4 regions of the Streptomyces sp. NPDC050610 genome follow, and region 3 is predicted to be linked to each of the others. Evidence: riboswitches for the same ligand, from Rfam matches in the RefSeq annotation. Region 3 holds a riboswitch; each other region holds the start of a gene.

Region 1 (4,527 bases), on a different contig from region 3:
TACGACCGGGCACTGACAGACCCTCCGCTCGCGTACACCGGAGGGTCGGGGCAAGGTGGGCAGGGGCGCGGCGGACGAGGGAGCACGGCAGGTGGAGGCGGGTGCGGACGGGCCGGGCGGCACAATGGAGGAGGGAGCAGGGGGGCGGCACGGTGCCGGACGTCACCGCAGGAGCGACCGGGCACCGTGAGAGACTGGTCTAGACAACCAATGACGACTTGAAGGGCAACACCATGGTTGAGCGCCGCGTCACCGTCGGCTGGGCCGAGGGGCTGCACGCCCGCCCCGCGTCGATCTTCGTCCGTGCCGCGACCGCCTCGGGCGTCCCCGTGACGATCGCCAAGGCCGACGGCAACCCGGTCAACGCCGCCTCCATGCTCGCGGTGCTGGGCCTGGGCGCCCAGGGCGGCGAGGAGATCGTTCTCGCCTCCGAGGCCGACGACGCCGAGGCCGCGCTCGACCGCCTGGCGAAGCTGGTCGCCGAGGGGCTTGAGGAGCTCCCGGAGACCGTCTGATTCGGGTTCACCGGCGCGGCACGGCCGCGCGACGGGCCGCGGCGACCGATCACGGTCGCCGCGGCCCTTCTTCGTGGGGCTCCCCGCCGCCGCCGATTCACCGGCCGGCTCTCCCGCGGCGCACGCCGAAGACCCCGGCCATGCGGTCCGGGGTCTTCGGCGGTGCTTTGCGCGCGTGAGGCGCGCGGGATCAGAGGCTGACGCCGTGCGCGCGCAGGTACGCGACGGGGTCGATGTCCGAGCCGTACTCCGGGGACGTACGGGCCTCGAAGTGCAGGTGGGGGCCGGTCACGTTGCCGGTGGCGCCCGAGAGGGCTATCTGCTGGCCAGGGGTGACCGGCTGACCGACGGAGACGCCGATGGAGGAGAGGTGGCCGTACTGCGTGTACGTGCCGTCGTTCATCTTGATGACGATGTTGTTGCCGTACGCGCCGCCCGGGCCGGCCTCGACGACGGTGCCCGCGCCCACGGAGTGCACGGGGGTGCCCATTCCGGCGTGGAAGTCGACGCCGGTGTGGCTGCCGGAGGACCACAGTCCGCTGGACGCCTTGTAGGCGGTGGAGACGTACGAGCCGTCGACCGGCAGGACGAAGGCGTTGAGGCGCTTGCGCTCCTCGTCGCGGGCGGCCTTCGCCTTGGCGGCGCGCTCCGCGTCGGCCTTCCGCTTGGCCTCGTCCGCGCGCTTCTTGGCCTCGGCGGCCTTGGCCCTGGCTGCGGCCTCCGCCTTCGCCTTGGCGGCGGCCTCGGCGGCGGCGTGCTGCTGGGACTCGGCCTGGGCCCCGATGCTGTCGGCCACGTCGTTGCTCATGACGACGGCCTGGGTGAGGCCGGTGTCCTCGATCTTGGGAGCGGGGTCGCCGCCGGACGCGAGGGCCGGGGAGGCGAGGCCGGCGACGACGCCGGTGGCGGCCAGGGTCGCGACCCCCGCCGCGTTGGCGCCGACACGCACGGCGCGGCTCGGACGACGGTGCTTCCCGGTGGCACGGGTGAACGCCATAGGTACGGCTGATCCTTTCCTTCCTTCTCGCCTACCGGGTTAGCTGACGGGTTCGGAGCAGGAAGGTCTCCTACGGGTCCCTCCGGGAAGGGGCCCGATTCACCCCAGGGACGTGTGGGTCCCCGGCTCCCCTGGCTCACGCCATTGGGGACTCGGCGATGGTTGTCCGGGGCCGCGGCTGCGACTCATATACGACGGACAACCGCCATGAAGCTAAACGGGCCTTCTTTCAATCGGCAAACAGAACCGCGATTTTGTGCCCTACGCCACACGGCAGACACGCAACCACTCCGATAAACCGGACAAACGGCGGGGCGCGAGGGCCCCATAGACCCCTCGCGCCCCACTCGTCCCGTTATGGGACCTTCGCGACAAGACCCTCGCGGCCGTCGCGTTCCCCTCAGCCGGAGACGACCGTCACCTCTCCGATGCCGAGCGCCTTGACCGGCTCCAGGATCTCCGCGGCGTCGCCGACGAGGACCGTGACGAGCCGGTCGGCCGGGAAGGCGCTGACGGCGGCCGCGGTGGCCTCCACCGTGCCGGTCTCCGCGAGGCGCGCGTACAGCTGGGCCTGGAAGTCGTCCGGGAGGTGCTGCTCGACCTGGTCGGCGAGCGTCCCGGCGACGGCCGCGGCCGTCTCGTACTTCAGCGGGGCGACTCCGACGAGGTTCTGCACGGCGATGTCGCGCTCGGCGTCCGTCAGCCCCTCGGCGGCCAGCGTCCGCAGCACGGTCCACAGGTCCGCGAGCGCGGGTCCGGTGGACTCGGTGTCCACCGAGCCGCTGATGGCCAGCAGCGAGGCGCCTGTGGGCCCCTGGAGGGCCGAGGCCTCGGAGGAGCGCAGCACCTGGGCGTAGGAGCGCACGCCGTAGGTGTAGCCCTTCTCCTCGCGCAGGACGCGGTCCAGGCGCGAGGTGAGGGTGCCGCCGAGGCAGTACGCGCCGAGGACCTGGGCGGGCCAGACGCGGTCGTGCCGGTCGGGGCCGATCCGGCCGAGGAGCAGCTGGGTCTGGACGGCGCCGGGGCGGTCCACGATCACCACCCGGCCGGTGTCGTCGGCGGTGATGGGCGTCACCGGGTACGGCTCGGCGGTGCCGCCGGTCCACGCGCCGAGCGTGTCGGCGAGCGCCTCGGCCAGGTCGACGCCGGTGAAGTCGCCGACCACCACGGCGGTCGCGGTGGCGGGCCGTACATGGGCCTCGTAGAAGGCCCGTACGGCCGCGGCGTCGATGTCGCGGACGGTCTCCTCGGTGCCCTGGCGGGGGCGCGACATGCGCGCGCCCGCGGGGAAGAGCTGCTTGGAGAGCGCCATGGCGGCCCGGCGGGCCGGGTTGGCCAGCTCGTGCGGGATCTCGTCGAGGCGGTTGCCCACGAGCCGCTCGATCTCGCTGTCCGCGAAGGCCGGCGCCCGCAGGGCGTCGGCGAGCAGGGCGAGCGCCTTGGGCAGCCGGGAGGCCGGGACCTCCAGCGAGACGCGGACGCCCGGGTGGTCGGCGTGCGCGTCGAGGGTGGCGCCGCAGCGCTCCAGCTCGGCGGCGAAATCCTCGGCGGAGTGCTTGTCGGTGCCCTCGGACAGGGCGCGCGCCATGATCGTGGCGACGCCGTCGAGCCCGGCCGGCTCGGCCTCCAGCGGCGCTTCGAGGTTGACCTCCACGGCGACGACCTGCTGGCCGGGGCGGTGGCAGTGCAGCAGCGTGAGGCCGTTGGGCAGCTGGTCGCGCTCGGGGGCCGGGAAGGCCCACGGCGTGGGGGCGCCGGGCTGCGGCTGCGGGTGGAACTGCATGGTGGTGGTGGCCACGGCGTCGCTCACTGGCCCGCCTCCTGCTCTTCGGCGTTCTTCGCGGTGTCTTCGATGGCTCCGTCGGCCGCCTGCTCGGCGTCCGCCGACTCGGTCTCCGCGGGCTCGGTCGGTTCGTAGACGAGAACCGCGCGGTTGTCGGGGCGCAGCCGGGCCGCGGCGACGGCCCGCACCTCCTCCGCGGTGATGTCCAGCACGCGCCCCACGGCGGACAGCGCGAGCTGCGGGTCGCCGAACAGCACGGCGAACCGGGCCAGTTCGTCGGCGCGGCCGCCGACCGTGGCGAGCCGGTCCAGCCACTCGCGCTCCAACTGGGCCTGGGCCCGCTCCATCTCCTCCGGGGTCGGCCCCTCGGCGGCGAACCGGGCCAGCTCCTCGTCGACCGCGGACTCGATGACCGGCACCTCGACCCCGCCGGACGTCTTGACGTCCAGCCAGCCGAGGGAGGGCGCGCCCGACAGCCGCAGCAGCCCGAAGCCGGCGGCGACGGCGGTACGGTCCCGGCGGACCAGGCGGTTGTGGATCCGCGAGGACTCGCCGCCGCCGAGGACGGTGAGGGCGAGGTCGGCGGCGTCCGCCTCGCGGGTGCCGTCGTGCGGGAGGCGGTAGGCGGCCATCAGGGCGCGGGAGGGCACCTCCGCCTCGACCACCTCGCGCAGCTCGGCGCCGATGGTGTCGGGCAGCGTCCCGTCCCGGGGCGGCTGCTTGCCGTCGTGCGAGGGGATGGTGCCGAAGTACTTCTCGATCCAGGCGAGGGTCTGCTCGGAGTCGATGTCGCCGACGACCGAGAGGACCGCGTTGCCCGGGGCGTAGTACGTGCGGAAGAAGGCCCGGGCGTCCTCCAGGGAGGCGGCGTCCAGGTCGGCCATCGAACCGATGGGCGTGTGGTGGTAGGGGTGGCCCTCCGGGTAGGCCATGGCCGTCAGCTTCTCGAACGCCGTGCCGTAGGGCACGTTGTCGTAGCGCTGGCGGCGCTCGTTCTTGACGACGTCGCGCTGGTTTTCCATGGACTCTTCGTCGAGCGCGGTGAGCAGCGAGCCCATCCGGTCGGCCTCCAGCCAGAGCGCGAGCTCCAGCTGATGGGCCGGCATGGTCTCGAAGTAGTTGGTGCGCTCGAAACTGGTGGTCCCGTTGAGGGAGCCGCCGGCGCCCTGGACCAGCTCGAAGTGGCCGTTCCCCTTGACCTGCGCGGAGCCCTGGAACATCAGGTGCTCGAA
Region 2 (4,527 bases), on a different contig from region 3:
GTCCCGGTCGTCATCACGCCCCCGGCTCCGGCGCAGCCCCAGGGCAAGCCGAAGTCGCGGACCTCGCGGCCGGGCACGGGTACGGGCTCGGGCTCCGGTTCAGGTTCCGGCGGTCGCGGCCGGGGCAGCCGGGGCGGTCGCGGCCGTACGTACCAGGGCTCGGGTTCGGGCTCGGCCGGTGGCGGCGGGCGCGGCGGCAGCGGTGGCAACGGCGGCTCGGGGCGCGGGCGGGGACGGACTCCGGCGGCCTGACGGCTGTCTCTGTCTCTGTCTCTGTCTGTCTCTGGCTGGCCCCTGTCTGACTCTGGCTGATCCGCCCGGCCTTCTGTCTGACCCTTGGCTGACCCCCGTCTGTCCACCGTTCGTTTCTGCCCGTCCTTGACCGTCCTCGCTCGGCGCCCGTCCTTTCCTGCCCGTCTCTGCTGTGACGTGCTGGGGGCGGGCGCTGCCTGGTGCGGGGTGCTTCCGGGGGCGGGGGTGTCGCCGACTGCGGGGCGCGCGGTGTTGCGGCGCGCCTGGCCCTCCTGACGCGCGCGCCCGCTGCGGCGGCTCGCGCGCTCCCCGCCTCACCACTCCCACCAGCGCTCACGCCTGTACCTCGCTCCGATCCGCCGTCGACGGCCCCGTTTGAGGGGGCGGGCAGCGGCCACCCGATTGGATGAGCAGCGGTCGCCGGGAGCGGCGTCGGCCGGAAGCCTGGGAGGGGCGCCGCGCGGGACGGACCGGTCAGGAGAGAACGGTGGGGAAGCGAGGTCCCGGAGGCCGGGCACGCGGGGGCACCCGCGCACGAGTGCCCGCGGGAGCGCCCGCGAACGGGCTCTCGCGCCGCGGCGTCGTCGCGAACTGCCTGGCGCGCTGGGCGCCCGCCGTACTCATCGTCGGCGGCGTCCTCTTCGACCTCCTGACCCCGCCGAAGTACACCGGGGCCCCGTTCCTGTCGGCCGCTCCGCTGGTCGCCGCCCCGCTCTTCGGGCGGCGCGGCACGGCCGCCACCGCCGTTGCGGCCGTCGCCGCCGCGGCCGGGACCAACGCCTATCACCGCGCGGTGAACTCGTTCGAGTCCGCGACCAAGGTCGCCACGGTCCTGACCGTCGCCGTGCTCGCCCTCGGCATCAACCGCATCGTGCGCCGCAGCGACCAGCAGCTGGAGTCCGCGCGCGGCATCGCGGAGGCGGCTCAGCGGGCCGTGCTGCCCACGCCCCCGGACCGAATCGGCGAGGGGCTGAGCGTCGCGGCGCGCTATGTGGCGGCGCAGGCGGACGCCCGTATCGGCGGCGACCTGTACGCGGTACAGGACACCCCGCACGGCGTACGCGTCATCGTCGGCGACGTCCGGGGCAAGGGCCTGGAGGCGGTCGAGGCGGTCGCCGTCGTGATCGGCGCGTTCCGGGAGGCGGCGGAGCAGGAGCCGACCCTGGAAGGGCTCGCCGCGCGGCTGGAACGGGCGTTGCAGCGGGAGGGGGTGCGGCGGGAGGGGCTGGACCAGTTCGAGGGGTTCACCACGGCCGTACTCGCGGAGGTGGAGGTGGCGGCCTCGGACGGCGCGGTGTTGCGCGTGGTGAACCGCGGCCATCCGCCGCCGCTGCTGCTGTACGCGGACGGCAAGGCGGTGGAGGCGACACCGGAGGTGCCGGCGCTGCCGCTGGGCATGGGCGACCTGGGCGTCTGGCCGGACCGGGTGGACGTATGGGACTTTCCGGCGGGGGCGACGCTGCTGCTGTTCACGGACGGGGTCACGGAGGCCAGGGACAAGCGGGACGTCTTCTACGACCCGCAAGCCCGGCTGAACGGGCGGCTGTTCGACGGGCCGGACCTGGTGCTGGAGGCGCTCGCCGCGGACGTGGCGCGGCATACGGGCGGGGGGACGTCGGACGACATGGCGCTGCTGGCGATTCGGCGCTGCGGGGATGGGGTGGCGGCTGTGCCGGGGGAGGAGCCGGAGGGGTAGGGCGGAATTCCGGCGCGTATAGGCGCGTATAGGGGGCACGGCGCTGACCGGGAACACGGCGCGGGTCGGAACACGGTGCGGGTCGGAACACGATGCTGACCGGGAACACGGTGCGTAGTGGATCTTGATCCCTGTGCATAACGACTGGCGCACGATCGCCGCCGAGGGGTTTCGGCAGGCGAGGCGACTCGACCGCTTTCGCCGACGCGTGTCCATAAAGTCCTCGCCAAAGCCTGCGCGGATTACGGGCAACAGCTTGGTATCCGGGTCTCGCTTCTATTAACGTTCGATAACGCAGCGCGGTCGTCACAACCGCCGCAAGAGGCGGCACCGTGCGCCTTCGCCGAATCCCGCAGGCACCAGCAACACCGGCCACACCGTACGTACCCAGCACCATCGGCAGCACCGGCAACACGAGGCACCAGGGAACCGGGGAACCACCAACCTTGGGGTGAGTCGGGCGCCTTCGCGAGAAGGGGCCCGTAGGAGACCTTCCTGCTCCGAACCCGTCAGCTAACCCGGTAGGCGAGAAGGAAGGAAAGGAGTGCGCCCCCGTGGCGTCCAACAAGCCTGCCCTCGACGAGCCGACGTACGACCCGGCCTACGACCCGTCGGTCTACGACCAGTCGGCCTTCGACCAGTCGGCCTTCGACCAGTCGTACGCCCCTTCTTACGCCCCTCCGTTCGAGCCGGCTCCCGGCACTCCGTCCGGCGTTCCCACCGGTGCGGAACTCGGCTCCGGCCCTGAGGCCGATGGAGCCCACTCGGGCGCCGGCCTCGGCCTCGGCTCCGGTATCGACACCGGTCCTGGTTTCGACATCGGCCCCGGTATCGACATCGGTCCTGGTGACGGCCTCGCGTCGGCCGCCGGAGCGGACTTCGTGGCAGGCCCCGCAGGCGGCCCCGCGGACCTCGCCGACTTCGTAGATCCCGCAGATCCCGCAGATCCCGTAGACCCCGCAGACCTCGTAGACCCCAACGAGGGCTGGTCGGGGGAGCGGGGGGCGGAGCTGTGGGAGGAGTGGAATCCCACCGAGGACTCCGCGGGCCCTGTCCGCGGCAAGCACCGGATCGGCAAGCAGCGCGGCGGCACGATGGCCCGTAGCGGAGCGGTGCTCGGCGTCGGCGTCATCGCGGCGGTCGGGGCGGGCGGGATGGCCAGCGCCAAGGACCGCCCCGCGCCCCCGATATCCATGCCCGACCTGGCGCATCTGGCCGACCAGATGGGCGAGTTGCCGGGGAAGCTGCCGGCCGTGGAGGACCTGCCGGGCATCGGCTCGCTCCTGGCGGACGACTCCGCTCCGGAGGCTGCCGAGGCCGCCGAGGCTCCCGGCGCGGACCAGCCGCTGTCCCGGATCGGCCTCTCCGCGGAAGACGCGGCGAACGGCGTCGCCGACGCGGGCGAGGCGCTCCGCGCCCGCATCCTTCAGCAGGCCGAGCACCAGCAGTCCGCCGCCGACAGTGAGGCGCGCGACGCGGTGGTCCGGGCGGCGGCGGACAAGGCCGCCGACGAGGCGGCGAAGCGGAAGGCCGAGGCGGACGCCGGGGAGAAGGCGAAGGCCGAAGCGGCGGCCAAGGCGAAGGCCGAGAAGGAGGCCGCGGCCAAGGACGCGGCCGACAAGAAGGCCGCAGCGGCCGCCCAGGAGAAAGCGTCGGAGAAGGGGCTCGTGAAGCCGGGCGCCGCGTACACGCTGCCCGTAGGTTCGTACACGCTTACCGCCGGATTCGGCCAGTCGGGCGACATGTGGTCCGCCAACCACACCGGGCAGGACTTCGCGGCGCCGACGGGTACGCCGATCAAGGCGGTGCACGGCGGCACGATCACGCAGGCCGGGTGGGCGGGCTCGTACGGCTACCGCACGGTGCTCACCCTGGACGACGGCACTGAGCTGTGGTTCTGCCACCAGTCCTCGATCGCCGTGAACTCAGGGAAGGTGCAGGCGGGCGACGTCATCGGCCGGGTCGGCGCGACCGGCAACGTCACCGGCCCGCACCTGCACCTGGAGGTGCGGCCGGGTGGGGGCACGCCGGTGGACCCGATGGCGTGGCTGCGGGAGCACGGGATGAAGCCGTAACGGGCGGTGGCGCCGGGCCACTTGAGGCCACAGCGGCCGCAGTGATCATAGTGACCACAGCGACCGCAGTGGCCAAAACGGAACGGGTGAATCCGTCCAAGCCGTTAACGCGTCCGTGCGAGGCGTTAAATGGGCTTATGGCTGAGAAGCGCAAGAAGATCGGCAATCTGTCCGTCCATCCGCTCTGCCTCGGCGGCAACGTCTTCGGCTGGACGGCCGACGAGACGGAGTCCTTCGCCGTACTGGACGCCTACACGGCGGCCGGCGGCAACTTCATCGACACCGCCGACGTCTACTCCGCGTGGGTCCCCGGCAACTCGGGCGGCGAGTCCGAGACCGTCCTGGGCGACTGGTTCGCCACGCGCGGCAACCGCGAGGACGTCGTCCTGGCCACCAAGGTCGGCGCGGGCGTTCCGGAGCGGCGCGGCCTGGCGGCCAACGCCATCAAGGCGGGCGTGGAGGAGTCCCTGCGCCGCCTGCGCACCGACTACATCGACCTCTACT
Region 3 (4,527 bases):
CTCAATGCGAGAGCGGCGGAACGTGGAGCGCCGACGCCGGGAACGACTTCTACGGCGGGCTCCAGATTTCGCAGTCGACGTGGGATCTGTACGGGGGGAGGGCGTACGCGCCGAGACCCGACCTGGCCAGCCGGGCCCAGCAGATAGCCGTGGCCCAGAAGATCCTGGAGGGCCAGGGCACCAAGCCCTGGTCGGGATGCGCGGTCAGTTCCGGGCTCAACCGCGGCAGTGCGGCCCCGGGCGTCGACCCGGGCAGCACCCAGACGCCGTCCTCGGAGCCCTCCGCCCAGTCGCCCTCGCCCTCCCACAGCTCCGACCCGTCCCAGAAACCCTCAGGCGAGGACAAGGGCGAGGGCAAGGACAAGAGCGAGAGCAAGGACAAGGGCAAGGGCCGTACGGAGCCGGGGAAGGCCGACTCCGGAAAGGGCGGTTCGAGCGCGACGCCGAGCGGGAAGGGCGACGGCGAGAAGGGCTCCGGCGCGACCGGCGCGGACGGCTCCAGCCCGTCCGGGACCCCCGAGCCCGGCGGCAAGCCCTCTCAGACGCCTTCCACGACCCCTTCCGAGCCCACTGAGCCCTCCACCGACCCCACGACCTCCACGACGGGGTCGCCGACGTCCGGCGAGGGCCGGCACCGCGGCGGCACGGATGAAGGGGAGAAGGGGGGCGAAGGGAGCAAGGGGGACGACGGCACGGGCTCCTCCGCGCAGGACGACGCCGGACGGAGCGGCGGCGGCCGGCACGCGTCGCGCGGCGGGGAATCGCGCGGTGGGGAATCGCGCGCCGGGAATTCGTCTCGTACGCCCCAACAGGCCCCTCACGACTACACGGTGCGGTCGGGGGACAGCCTCTCGGTGATCGCGGAGGAGCATTCCGTCGCCGGCGGCTGGACCAGCCTCTACGAGCGCAACCACGGCACCGTAGGAAGCGACCCCGATCTCATTTTCCCTGGTCAGAAACTTGATCTCGGAACGTGAGAGCGACGGTACGGGCGGTATGTCCGTTCCGAGGGAAAGTGAGACATGGGTCTCGTTGACAGCCCCGGGTTCCTCCCCTGCCCGATCTCTCCCTACCGTCTCTCACCTGCGGAAATGTGCTGTTTCTGTGGGTAAGTAGAGGCAACTGCCGTCAGGAGGGGGGGTTTGAACCCTCCTGGGCAGTGTGTTTAACGTCGTCACCGCTCGCCACCGTGAGCACCACGATCGCCACGCCGAATCCTGCCGGCGGTCGCTGGATTCGTCGCGAAAGCGCCGTAGGCAGGAGCGGGGGAACCAGGTAGGCCGCCGGAACGGCCCGTCGACACCGACGGGGACCGGGACGGCTAGGGGTGAAGCCCCGTGTGCTCCGGCACACGAGGCCGGGCAGCTCACAGCCCGAACCCGACAGCTCACCTCGTAGGCGTCGGTGAGGAAACCAACATGCTTATCTCCAAGGGCAAGCACCGCCGTCCGTCCAAGGCCGTCCGTGTCGCCACGCTCGCCGGCGTCGCCGGTGCCGCTGTCGCCGTCCCGCTGATGGGCGCCACCTCGGCCTCCGCCGCCTCCGTCTCCACCTGGGACAAGGTCGCGCAGTGCGAGTCCGGTGGTAACTGGTCGATCAACACCGGCAACGGCTACTACGGCGGCCTGCAGTTCAACCAGTCCAGCTGGGCCGCCGCGGGCGGCACCCAGTACGCCCCGCGTGCCGACCAGGCCACCAAGGGCCAGCAGATCGCCACCGCCGAGAAGCTGCTCGCCATGCAGGGCCCGGGCGCCTGGTCCTGCGCCGGCGCCGGCAACCTGTCCTCCGGTGGCCCCGCCGCCGGCGTCGACACCGGTTCCAGCAGCCGCAGCACGCAGCACGCGGACCGCAGCGAGCGCCAGGCCGCGCCGAAGCAGCAGGCCCCGAAGCACTACGCGCCGAAGCAGCAGGCCCCCAAGCAGGCCGCCCCCAAGCAGGCCGCGCCGAAGCCCGTCGCGCCGAAGTCCATCCAGAAGGGCGACGGCGAGTACAAGGTCAAGTCCGGCGACACCCTCGGCAAGATCGCCAAGGAGCACAGCGTCAAGGGCGGCTGGGAGAAGCTGTACAACCTGAACAAGGGCATCGTCTCCAACGCCAACCTGATCTACCCGGGTCAGCAGCTCCACCTGAGCTGATCCGCTCCTCCGGGACGGCTTCATCACCGTCCCTGTCTCTCCGCTCATGAGAGACCGCCCCGCTGCGGCGCGCCATTCCCCCCGATCGCGCCGTAGCGGGGCACTCGCATGTCCGGGGGTGTCGTGTCGGCTGCCCCTCCGGCGGTGTCCAGTTCCGGCCCCCATTCCCCGTTCGGCGAACAACACCGCCATTCGTCCTCTGATCTGGCCCTTTGGCCCATTTTTCGGCCCGGAGCCCGGGCTGCGCGCGGGCGGATGCCCCCGGCCCGTTAGGCTCGGGGTGCAGAAACCAGTCACCCCATGAAGGAGACACTCGTGCCGTCCATCGACGTCGTCGTAGCTCGCGAGATCCTCGACTCGCGAGGCAACCCCACGGTCGAGGTCGAGGTCGGCCTCGACGACGGCTCCACGGGCCGTGCCGCCGTTCCGTCCGGCGCCTCCACCGGTGCCTTCGAGGCGCTGGAGCTGCGCGACGGCGACCGCAACCGCTACCAGGGCAAGGGCGTCGAGAAGGCCGTCCTCGCCGTCATCGAGCAGATCGGCCCGGAGCTCGTCGGCTACGACGCCACCGAGCAGCGCCTGATCGACCAGGCGATGTTCGACCTGGACGCCACGGCGGACAAGTCCTCGCTCGGCGCCAACGCCATCCTCGGCGTCTCCCTCGCCGTCGCGCACGCCGCCTCCGAGGCGTCCGACCTGCCGCTCTTCCGCTACCTCGGCGGCCCCAACGCGCACCTCCTGCCGGTGCCGATGATGAACATCCTCAACGGCGGCTCGCACGCCGACTCCAACGTGGACATCCAGGAGTTCATGATCGCGCCGATCGGCGCGGAGTCCTTCTCCGAGGCGCTGCGCTGGGGCGCGGAGGTCTACCACACGCTCAAGGGCGTGCTGAAGGAGCGCGGGCTGTCCACCGGCCTCGGCGACGAGGGCGGCTTCGCCCCGAACCTGGGCTCGAACCGCGAGGCGCTCGACCTCATCGTCGAGGCCATCAAGCAGGCCGGTTACGCGCCCGGCCAGGACATCGCGCTCGCGCTCGACGTCGCCGCCTCCGAGTTCTACAAGGACGGCGTCTACGCCTTCGAGGGCCAGGACCGCTCCGCCGCGCAGATGACGGAGTACTACGAGGAGCTCGTCGCCGCGTACCCGCTGGTCTCCATCGAGGACCCGCTGTACGAGGACGACTGGGCGGGCTGGAAGGTCCTCACCGACAAGCTGGGCGAGAAGGTCCAGATCGTCGGCGACGACCTGTTCGTCACCAACCCGGAGCGCCTCGGCCGCGGCATCGAGGAGGGCGCCGCCAACGCCCTGCTGGTCAAGGTCAACCAGATCGGCTCGCTGACCGAGACCCTCGACGCCGTCGAGCTAGCCCAGCGCAACGGCTTCAAGTGCATGATGTCCCACCGCTCCGGCGAGACCGAGGACGTCACCATCGCCGACCTGGCCGTCGCCACCAACTGCGGCCAGATCAAGACCGGCGCCCCGGCCCGCTCCGAGCGCGTCGCCAAGTACAACCAGCTGCTGCGCATCGAGGAGATCCTCGACGACGCCGCGGTCTACGCGGGCCGTTCCGCGTTCCCGCGCTTCAAGGGCTGACCCCACGGCCCGCGAGCACGCGGAACACGGCCGTACGCGGCTGAGCGCGTAAGCGAAGCGTCCCCGGCACCGGTCCCGTACCGTTGCCGGGGACGTGTACGTAGGTGGGTCGCACGGGCGACGAGACAGGGGAGGCGGCTGTGCCGGCGGATCGGTTCTCCACGGCGACCAGGCTCAAGGCGCTCGGCGAGCAGGCCGCCGCCCGCGTGTACCGGACCCGGCCCGTGCGCCGCAACCGCCTCACCGGCCGGGCGGCGCTGCTCGCGCTCGTCGTCTGCTCGCTGGTCGTCGCCCTCGCCTACCCGATGCGGCAGTTCATCACCCAGCGCTCGGACATCGGCGATCAGCTGCGGCAGTCGCGGGAGGCGCGCGAGCAGGTCAAGCGGCTCCGCGAGGAGAAGGCGCGGCTGAAGGACCCGGCCTACATCGAGCAGCAGGCGCGCGAGCACCTGCACTACACGCGACCGGGGGAGACCGGCTACAGCGTGGTGGACGGCGGCGGCGACGCCAAGCGGCCGAAGGACCAGGGCGGCGCCGGCCGCTCCTGGTCCGACAACCTCTGGGACGGGGTGGACAAGGCGGACGGACACGGGAAGGGCTGACGGGGCCCTCCCGGCCGGGGGCGGGCGCCCGGATGCGGCTGCACGGACCTTGGCTGCATGGCTGTACGGCTGCATGGCTGTACGGCTGTACGGGCCGCTCGGCCCGGTCCCGGTCCCGATCACCCCGGCCCGTACGATCCGGCCCGTACGATCCGCCCCGACGACCCGGCCCGCGCGACACCGGCCCGTACGCC
Region 4 (4,527 bases), on a different contig from region 3:
GCGTAGGACACCGCGCGGGCCGCCCGCTCCGTCGAGGCTTGGGCCGTCGAAGCCCTGGCCGTCGAAGTGCGAGCCGTCGCGGCCTGGGCACTGCCGCGCGCCGCTGAGCGGTCCGCCGCCCGTACGGCCGTGCCCCGGTCCGTATCAGGGGCGTCGTCGCCCCCGCCGTCGTTCTGCGCGTTCGCGCGCTGCTCGGCCGTCAGCCCGTCCAGGAGCCGCCGCGCGGCGTCCAGTTTTCCCTCGGCGGATCGTTTGTGCGCGCTCAGCTCGGCCTGCGAGCCCTTGAGGCGGGTCAGTTGGGCGTCGGCGGCGGTCCGTACCTGCCGTACCTCGCGCAGTTCGTGTTCGACACGCTTCACGGCGGCGGCCTGCCGACCCGCCATGTGGTCGGCGAGCGAGGCGCGGTCGAGGTACTGGTCGGGGGAGGAGGAGAGCGCGAGCCGGACCGCGGGGGACAGGCCGCCTTCGCGGTACTGCGCCGTGGCGTACGCCCCCAGCGCGTTACGGGCCGAGTTGAGCCCCTCCGTCTTGCGCGCGGCCTCGTCGCGCAGCGCGTCCAGTGATTTCTCCGCGGCGCGCGCTTTGTCCTTCGCGCCGTTGTACCGCTCGGCGGCCGCTTCCGCTTCCTGGTAGTAGCGGTCCACCTGGGTCTTGACCTGGGCCGGGGTCTGTCGGGGCGCGGCGTGCCCGGTGCCCTCCAGCGCGGTGCCGGTGGCGGCGCCGGCGAGGGCGAGGGTCGCCGCGGTGCGTGCGGTGCCGCTGGTGAGCGCGTACGGCCGGTGCCGTTTGGGCTTTCGGTGCGAGGCCACGGGGGCCGTCACTTCCTTCCGGTGCCTTGCCTTCGTGTGCTGAGCGAGCTGAACGTGCTGTGTGTGACGTGTGTGCTGTGCGTCCTGGCCCCGGTTCGCCGCGGTCGGCCCGGCGGTGGCCCGTAATAGGGGGGCGAGCCGCCGCCGGGCTTTCTCGGCGCAGTGGCCGACAGTCGCCGTCCGAGCGCGGTACGGGCCCTGGCGGGGCCCGCTCGCTCCGACGGTGACAGTGGGGAGCCGGTCACCTGGTGCAGGACGCTAGGCCCGACCGTCACGGGAATGCGCGTGCATGACCGCTATTGGATGAAACCGTGCGCACGGCGACCGCACGTGATCGGTCCACTCGCGCCCATACGGAAGGATTTCGGCCGCCCTTGATCGAAGCGGCGAATGAGGCAGACCTGACCGCCGACGGGTGATATGCCCCCGGATACTGTCGGGCCTCATGGACGTACTGATTCACGCCGTCGTCGGCCTGCACATCATCGGCATCGCGGCCCTGCTCGGCGGCTTTCTCACCCAGATGAAGGCCATGGGCAAGGGCGAGGCGCGCATGGTCCCGGCGATGCTGCACGGCGCGCTGACCATGCTGGTGACGGGCGTCGCGCTGGTCGGCCTCAACCAGGCCGAGGACTACTCGCTGAACACGGTCAAGATCGGAATCAAGCTGGCGTTCCTGATCGTGGTCCTCGGCCTGGTCTACGTGAAGCGCGACGACGAGAAGGTGGAGGCGCCCGTCTTCGGCATCGTGGGCGCCCTGACCATCGCCAACATCTTCATCGCCCTGTTGTGGACGTGAGCGGCTGAGAGCCGGCGCCCCGGGGGCGTGAGCGGTCTCCGCTACGCCGGGCGCACGCTCCCGTAGATCGGCATGTAGAAGATCGACTCCACCCGCACGCTCGCCCCGGGCTTCGGCGCGTGGATCATCTTCCCGTCGCCTATGTACATGCCGACATGGCTGATGTCGTCGTAGAAGAAGACCAGGTCACCCGGCTGGAGATCGTCCGTGGCCACCCGCTCGCCGGTCTTCACCTGATCCCACGTGGTGCGCGGAAGATCGACGCCCGCCGCCTTCCACGCCGCCTGCGTCAGCCCTGAGCAGTCGTACGAATTGGGGCCGGTGGCTCCCCACACGTACGGCTTGCCCATCTGTGCGCGAGCAAAGGCGATCGCCTTGTCGGCCTTGGCGGAGTGCGCCCCGGAGGGGGCTCCGGAGTCGGTGCCGCCCCCCTTGTGGCCCGTTTCCGAGCCGCCCTGCCCCTTGCCGCTGCCGCCGCCCTGCGCGGCCTTCTCCGCCTGCCGCTTCTCCGCCTGGCGTTCGGCCTGGCGTTTGGCCAGCTCTTCGGCCTTCTTCTTGGCCGCCGCCTCCTTCTTCTTCTCGATCGCGGCCAGTCGCGCCTTCTCCTGGGCCGTCAATTTCGACAGCAGCTCCCGCGCCTCGCCGAGCTTCCCCTGGACGGTCTCCTTCTTCGCCCTCAGCTGCTTCTGCGAATCGGTGAGCGCGGCCAGGCTCCGTACCGCCTCGCCCCGGCCCTTGGCCGCCGCCTTCTGCTGCGTACGGAAATCCCGTACGGCCCGCTCCTGCCGGCCCGTCATCCGGTCGATCAGATGCGTCTGGTCGAACCAGCTCTGCGGATCGGCGGCGAACAGCAGGTTCGCCGTCTGGCTCACACCGCCGTCGCGGTACTGCGCCGCGGCGTACGCCCCGAGCGCGCGCCGTGCGTCGTTGAGCTTCCCGGTGCGCCGGGCCACGTCGTCGAGCAGCCTGTCGACCTTGCCGTTCTGCGCGTCCGTACGCTCCTTGGCGGCGTTGTACTCCTGCGTGGCCGTGCCCGCCTGCCGGTACAGGGCGTCCACGCGTCGCTGTACGTCCTCGACGGAGGTTCCGGAGGTTCCGGAGGGTTTGGGGGCTGTGGGGCGGCCGGGGGCGGCGTGCGCGGTCTGGGAGAGCAGGGTGGCGGAGGCCAGCGCCGCCGTCGTGAGGGAGACGGCGGTGCGGCGGCGGGCGGGCGTGTCGAGCAGCCCGTGCCCAGTGCTGCGGGGCTTGCGGTGTGACGCCAAGGGAGGCGACTCCTTCCGTGGACCGCCTACCGGGTTAGCTGTCGGGTTCGGGCGGTTTTGGAAGGTTTATGCCCTACGGTCCGTACGGCGCGGCGTGCGTGCGTACGGGCCGATTCACCCCGGTGGTGCGTGTGGGTCCCCGGCTCCGGGCGCCTCGCGGCGCAGTCGGACTCGGCGTTGGCGGCCCGTGCAGACGGGGCGTCGGCGGGGGGACGGGCTGCCTGAGCGAGCACCGTAGCCAACGGGTGGGGCCGCTGTGAAGGCTGGTGTTCGATATGCCGGAACCTTCCGTGACTGCGCCTCCCACGCCGCGAGCTGCCCTCTCCCGCCCTCTCCCGCCCGCTCCCGACCCCTGGACGCCGACCCTCCGCCCGTACTTTCCGCCCGTACTTTCCCCCGTCTTTTCCACAGCCGGAGCCGGGTGTCAGTGGGGCGGCCTAGACTCGGTGGGCGATGAGCAGCCTCTTTGACGACAGCTTCCTGGCGGATCTCGAACCTTCGGGCGAGGAGCCCCCGCCGCCGCCCGAGGACGCCGCACCGGAGCCGGTGCCGGACGACCTCTTCGGGGGCGCCTTCGACGCGCCCGTACAGCGGTCCGGCCCGGCCTCGGGGCAGGGCGGCTCCGGGGCGCGCGACGCGTACTACCGCGACGGCGCGCCGCGGCCCGTCATCGACCCTTCCGCGCTGCTGGAGGGGCTCAACGAGGAGCAGCGCGCCGCGGTGGTGCACAGCGGCGGGCCGCTGCTGATCGTCGCCGGCGCCGGGTCCGGCAAGACGCGCGTGCTGACGCACCGGATCGCGCACCTGCTGGGCGCGCGCGGCGTGCACCCCGGCCAGATCCTCGCGATCACCTTCACCAACAAGGCCGCGGGCGAGATGAAGGAGCGCGTCGGCGACCTCGTCGGCCCCCGGGCCAACGCGATGTGGGTGCTCACCTTCCACAGCGCCTGTGTGCGCATCCTGCGCCGCGAGTCGAAGAAGCTCGGCTTCACCTCATCCTTCTCGATCTACGACGCCGCCGACTCGAAGCGGCTGATGGCGCTGGTCTGCCGGGACCTGGACCTCGATCCGAAGCGCTTCCCGCCCAAGTCCTTCAGCGCCAAGATCTCGAACCTGAAGAACGAGCTGATCGACGAGGAGGAGTTCGCCGGCCAGGCCGCAGGGGGCACCTCCCAGACGGAGTCTGGGGGAGGATTCGAGAAGACACTCGCCGAGGCGTACGCGATGTACCAGGCGCGGCTGCGCGAGGCGAACGCCCTCGACTTCGACGACATCATCATGACCACGGTCCACCTGCTCCAGGCGTTCCCGGACGTCGCCGACCACTACCGGCGCCGCTTCCGGCACGTGCTGGTCGACGAGTACCAGGACACCAACCACGCGCAGTACACCCTCGTGCGCGAGCTGGTGGGGACCGGCACGGAAGAGGTCCCCGCCGCCGAGGTGTGCGTCGTGGGCGACGCCGACCAGTCGATCTACGCGTTCCGGGGCGCCACCATCCGCAACATCCTCCAGTTCGAGGAGGACTACCCGGACGCGACGACGATCCTGCTGGAGCAGAACTACCGCTCCACCCAGACCATCCTCAGCGCCGCCAACGCCGTCATCGAGCGCAACGAGAACCGCCGCCCCAAGAACCTGTGGACCGAGGCCGGAG

What was found. A riboswitch is a leader RNA that binds a small molecule or an ion and turns the genes downstream of it on or off. The one in region 3 is predicted to bind cyclic di-AMP.
Positions count from the first base shown of each region.
Region 1: linked by a shared signal. The riboswitch ahead of AB0I22_RS14445 (M23 family metallopeptidase) and the one ahead of AB0I22_RS14985 (transglycosylase family protein) in region 3 are both predicted to bind cyclic di-AMP.
Region 2: linked by a shared signal. The riboswitch ahead of AB0I22_RS35845 (M23 family metallopeptidase) and the one ahead of AB0I22_RS14985 (transglycosylase family protein) in region 3 are both predicted to bind cyclic di-AMP.
Region 4: linked by a shared signal. The riboswitch ahead of AB0I22_RS17495 (NlpC/P60 family protein) and the one ahead of AB0I22_RS14985 (transglycosylase family protein) in region 3 are both predicted to bind cyclic di-AMP.

Region 1 covers NZ_JBFAIV010000009.1:204,157-208,683, forward strand. Annotated here, with positions in the region: gene AB0I22_RS14440 (HPr family phosphocarrier protein) at 234-515, shown strand; gene AB0I22_RS14445 (M23 family metallopeptidase) at 706-1,512, opposite strand; cyclic di-AMP (ydaO/yuaA leader) riboswitch at 1,526-1,680, opposite strand; gene AB0I22_RS14450 (pitrilysin family protein) at 1,913-3,322, opposite strand; gene AB0I22_RS14455 (pitrilysin family protein) at 3,319-4,527, opposite strand, start outside.
Region 2 covers NZ_JBFAIV010000047.1:23,998-28,524, reverse strand. Annotated here, with positions in the region: gene AB0I22_RS35855 (DEAD/DEAH box helicase) at 1-252, shown strand, start outside; gene AB0I22_RS35850 (PP2C family protein-serine/threonine phosphatase) at 848-1,948, shown strand; cyclic di-AMP (ydaO/yuaA leader) riboswitch at 2,342-2,491, shown strand; gene AB0I22_RS35845 (M23 family metallopeptidase) at 2,503-4,023, shown strand; gene AB0I22_RS35840 (aldo/keto reductase) at 4,161-4,527, shown strand, end outside.
Region 3 covers NZ_JBFAIV010000010.1:37,129-41,655, reverse strand. Annotated here, with positions in the region: gene AB0I22_RS14990 (transglycosylase family protein) at 1-977, shown strand, start outside; cyclic di-AMP (ydaO/yuaA leader) riboswitch at 1,272-1,416, shown strand; gene AB0I22_RS14985 (transglycosylase family protein) at 1,419-2,135, shown strand; gene eno (phosphopyruvate hydratase) at 2,451-3,731, shown strand; gene AB0I22_RS14975 (septum formation initiator family protein) at 3,872-4,333, shown strand.
Region 4 covers NZ_JBFAIV010000012.1:161,238-165,764, forward strand. Annotated here, with positions in the region: gene AB0I22_RS17485 (NlpC/P60 family protein) at 1-809, opposite strand, end outside; gene AB0I22_RS17490 (hypothetical protein) at 1,255-1,608, shown strand; gene AB0I22_RS17495 (NlpC/P60 family protein) at 1,650-2,831, opposite strand; cyclic di-AMP (ydaO/yuaA leader) riboswitch at 2,878-3,057, opposite strand; gene pcrA (DNA helicase PcrA) at 3,324-4,527, shown strand, end outside.